DNA from 2 places in the Paenibacillus nitricinens genome. Region 2 is predicted to be linked to the other one. Evidence: a T-box and tRNA genes for the amino acid it is inferred to sense, from the RefSeq annotation. Region 2 holds a T-box; the other holds one or more tRNA genes.
The links. A T-box is a leader RNA that pairs with one kind of tRNA and senses whether it is charged. The one in region 2 lies ahead of tyrS (tyrosine--tRNA ligase), so its partner is inferred to be a tRNA-Tyr.

Region 1: it has a tRNA-Tyr gene. The T-box ahead of tyrS (tyrosine--tRNA ligase) is inferred to sense a tRNA for this amino acid. The anticodon was not compared.

Annotation. Positions count from the first base shown of each region.
Region 1 is NZ_CP183948.1:144,827-147,007, reverse strand. It holds gene ACN6KS_RS00725 (PucR family transcriptional regulator) at 1-507, opposite strand, end outside; tRNA gene ACN6KS_RS00720 (tRNA-Lys) at 647-719, opposite strand; tRNA gene ACN6KS_RS00715 (tRNA-Tyr) at 725-810, opposite strand; tRNA gene ACN6KS_RS00710 (tRNA-Phe) at 820-892, opposite strand; tRNA gene ACN6KS_RS00705 (tRNA-Asp) at 959-1,036, opposite strand; tRNA gene ACN6KS_RS00700 (tRNA-Thr) at 1,050-1,125, opposite strand; tRNA gene ACN6KS_RS00695 (tRNA-Met) at 1,158-1,234, opposite strand; tRNA gene ACN6KS_RS00690 (tRNA-Ser) at 1,266-1,357, opposite strand; rRNA gene ACN6KS_RS00685 (23S ribosomal RNA) at 1,440-2,181, opposite strand, start outside.
Region 2 is NZ_CP183948.1:3,866,515-3,868,695, reverse strand. It holds gene ACN6KS_RS17060 (acetamidase/formamidase family protein) at 1-226, shown strand, start outside; gene ACN6KS_RS17055 (Lrp/AsnC family transcriptional regulator) at 313-759, opposite strand; T-box leader at 911-1,141, shown strand; gene tyrS (tyrosine--tRNA ligase) at 1,281-2,181, shown strand, end outside.

The DNA.
Region 1 (2,181 bases), 3.1 Mb from region 2:
GTTCTCAAAATAGCTGCGCAGTAATTTCATCAGTGAACGGTAAGAGATCTGTGGACTATGCGCAATCTCACTACTAAGGAGGAATGGAATCATATCTCCGAACAGACGTCCCTTTAGGGTGATCTCATCGGGAATTTCAGTGTCATTCTTCTCTTGCTCTAGCTCCGTGTTCAACCAAGCGCCAAGCTGCCGCGCCTCCACTTCACCTTCTTCTCTAAGCCCTGTAGCTTTAAGTGCAATAGCAAAATTTCGAACTGCATAGTTGACCAGTTGTACTTCCAGAGAGGTAAGCCCCTCCATTTCTACCCAAACAGCGGTTATACGTCCGTCACTCTCATACAAAGGTGCCCAGAGATGACCCTCATGGATTACCAGCTGATCCTGTCCTTCTAATCCCATGCTAAAAAGAGAAGCTGAATGTTGCCTCCCTAACTGCTTGATTCCGGTTCTCTTTCCGGTGAGCTGCTCTAATTTTTTCCGCAATGTCTCACTATCCATAGTCACCATGCTCCACCACTTTTGCTCTTTTCGCCTATTTTAGCATATTCTCTTATATTATGTTAATCGCTTCAGTACGCGCTGCTATAATACAACCATAAAACACAAAAAAAGCCACCACCATAAGGTGATGACTTTCTGTTTGGGATGAGCCATGAAGGACTCGAACCTTCGACACCCTGATTAAAAGTCAGGTGCTCTACCAACTGAGCTAATGGCTCATAAATGGTGGGGGATGATGGATTCGAACCACCGAACACGTACGTGAGCAGATTTACAGTCTGATGCGTTTGGCCACTTCGCTAATCCCCCAGGGAAAAGTGGCTCGAGACGGATTCGAACCGCCGACACGAGGATTTTCAGTCCTCTGCTCTACCGACTGAGCTATCGAGCCATATTAAATTGACATAAAAATAAAGTGGTAGCATTAAACTTCCCACCCTAGTTTTGTGGAAAAAAATGGCGGAACCGACGAGATTCGAACTCGCGATCTCCTGCGTGACAGGCAGGCATGTTAGGCCAACTACACCACGGTTCCGCATTGATAATAATGGTGCCGGCGAGAGGACTTGAACCCCCAACCTACTGATTACAAGTCAGTTGCTCTACCAGTTGAGCTACACCGGCACGGTGTGAAATAGATCCTAAAGAGATAAAAATGGTAGCGGCGAAGGGGATCGAACCCCCGACCTCACGGGTATGAACCGTACGCTCTAGCCAGCTGAGCTACACCGCCACAATAATTTAGAAATGCTATGGATTGAAAATGGCGGAGAGAGTGGGATTCGAACCCACGCACCGCTTACGCAGTCTAACCCCTTAGCAGAGGGTCCCCTTATAGCCACTTGGGTATCTCTCCAAACGATATCAGTACCACAGCAATCCAAACAGGAATTTGACTCCCTGAAAACTGAATCCGAATTGAATTTGCGTTTTAAGTATAGGATAAGCCCTCGACCGATTAGTATTGGTCAGCTCCATGCATTACTGCACTTCCACCTCCAACCTATCTACCTCGTCGTCTTCAAGGGGTCTTACTAATTGGGAAATCTCATCTTGAGGGGGGCTTCACGCTTAGATGCTTTCAGCGCTTATCCCGTCCGTACGTAGCTACTCAGCCATGCTCCTGGCGGAACAACTGATGCACCAGCGGTACGTCCATCCCGGTCCTCTCGTACTAAGGACAGCTCCTCTCAAATTTCCTGCGCCCACGACAGATAGGGACCGAACTGTCTCACGACGTTCTGAACCCAGCTCGCGTACCGCTTTAATGGGCGAACAGCCCAACCCTTGGGACCTACTTCAGCCCCAGGATGCGATGAGCCGACATCGAGGTGCCAAACCTCCCCGTCGATGTGGACTCTTGGGGGAGATAAGCCTGTTATCCCCAGGGTAGCTTTTATCCGTTGAGCGATGGCCCTTCCATGCGGTACCACCGGATCACTAAGTCCGACTTTCGTCCCTGCTCGACTTGTAGGTCTCGCAGTCAAGCTCCCTTATGCCTTTGCACTCTTCGAATGATTTCCAACCATTCTGAGGGAACCTTGGAACGCCTCCGTTACTCTTTAGGAGGCGACCGCCCCAGTCAAACTGCCCGCCTGACACGGTCCCCGTACCGGATTACGGTACTAGGTTAGAACCTAGATACGATCAGGGTGGTATCCCAACGGCGCCTCCACCGAA
Region 2 (2,181 bases):
CAGCTTTGAAAGCTTTGGTGCGAAGGTGAGCTGGAAACCGGCTACTCAGACAGTAACTATAAGCTACAATAATAATGTTCTAGAGATGAAAGTCGGGGCGACGACAGGAATGTATAATGGAGAGGTCGTTAAGCTCGTTGCTCCAATAGAAGTTGTAAAAGAGAAGACTCAGGTCAGTGAATATTTCGCGAAATTTTATAAAGCTAAGTTATCTAAAACAGAGTAGGTGAATTAGTATAATTAGCAATCATTTCTTAATCATTATAAGATCCAAACCAGAGGAGAACCGTCTTTATAAAGTCGGTTCTTTTTTTATATATTTAGACCGTCCTGATTTTTATGGCGCTTTAATAAGATTTGGTTTTCTACACGGACTAGACCGTCCAGACAGTAGATGGATTCATGCATAAACCGTTCCATCTCTTCAAGGTTCTCAACTAGAATGTGAATGTGAAGAATGCAAGGCCCTGTCATTTCATAAAGTACGGCTACGCGTTCATTTTCTTTCAAGATCCCGACTATATGATTTAAATGAGAAGGCTCTACTTCAAGCTCCAAATATGCGGAAATTTTCTTTCCTAGCTTTTCTGCGTTAATGACGATTGAGAATTGCTCAATAATTCCTTGATTGACGAGCCGGTCAATACGATCCTTAACCGCTACACTTGATAAATTAACTTCTTTAGCTAGATCGGTGTAGGAGATTCTGCTGTTTTGAGTTAGGCGTTCTAAAATATGATTATCGATTGGATCAAGCATACGGAGTCGTTCACCTCTTTTTTCGTAATTGTAACAGAAAAAAATAGGCAATGCCTAGTAGTGCATCACAGCAGGAGTGTGACTCAGCATTCTCAGCTTAAGATGTTGACATTGAAGAATTATTTCACTATACTGGCTGTAATCTTATATACGATATACGTTGAAGAAGCCCAGTAGTAGCTTAGTCCCTGTTCCAGAAAGCCGGGGGTTGATGAAACCCGGTACACACTAAGAGTACGAATTACACTTTGGAGTATCTCGGCTAACACCGAGCGGAATGGCGAACGATATCTCGTCACGAGTGGCATCAAGGCTGTGTTTTAGCATTAGCGTTTCATTGGTGCAATCTGGGTGGTAACACGGTTATTCAATCGTCCCTATGTCTACAATAGACAAGGGGGCGATTTTTTTGTTTTTAAATATAGGGATTTATAGGTTTCACTTCATCAATTATCCTTATATTTGCTTGGCGGACTGATGATTCGTTATAGGATATCTACTAATTTAAGGGGTGTTAGGCAATGAATATTATCGACGAACTAGAATGGCGCGATGCCATCAATCAACAAACCGATGCCGAAGGGCTTAGAGAATTGACCAACAAGAAATCCGTTTCAGTGTACTGCGGTGTAGACCCGACGGGTGACAGTATGCATATTGGTCACTTGATTCCGTTTATGGTACTCAAAAGATTCCAGCTTGCAGGACATCGTCCGGTTATTCTAATTGGCGGTGCAACAGGTACGATTGGTGATCCAAGTGGACGCCAGTCTGAACGCTCTTTGCAGACACTGGAGCAAGTTCAAGCGAACGTGGATGCACTTACGGCACAAATGAAAAAACTGTTCGTAACCGATGGCGACAATCAAATTCGCATGGTGAACAACTATGATTGGACGCATAAAATCAATGTTATTGAGTTTTTGCGTGACTATGGTAAGAACTTCAGCATCAATTCGATGCTTGCCAAGGATGTTGTAGCGAGCAGATTGGACAGCGGAATTTCCTTTACGGAATTCTCCTACCAAATCCTGCAATCCCTAGATTACCTGCATTTGTACCAGCATGAAGATGTGCAGCTGCAAATTGGTGGCTCTGATCAATGGGGCAACATTACAAGTGGACTGGATTTGATCCGTAGAAAAGAAGGATCTGAAGCTATAGCCTTCGGTCTTACTATCCCGCTTATGCTGAAATCCGATGGCACGAAATTTGGTAAATCAGCTGGTGGAGCAATCTGGCTGGACCCGAACAAAACGACTGCGTTTGAGTTCTACCAGTTCTGGGCGAATACGGATGACCGTGATGTTGTGAAATACTTGAAGTACTTCACATTCCTTTCTAAAGAACAAATTGATGCACTTGCAGAAAAAGTACAGTCTGAACCACATAAACGTGAGGCTCAAAAAACACTAGCTGAAG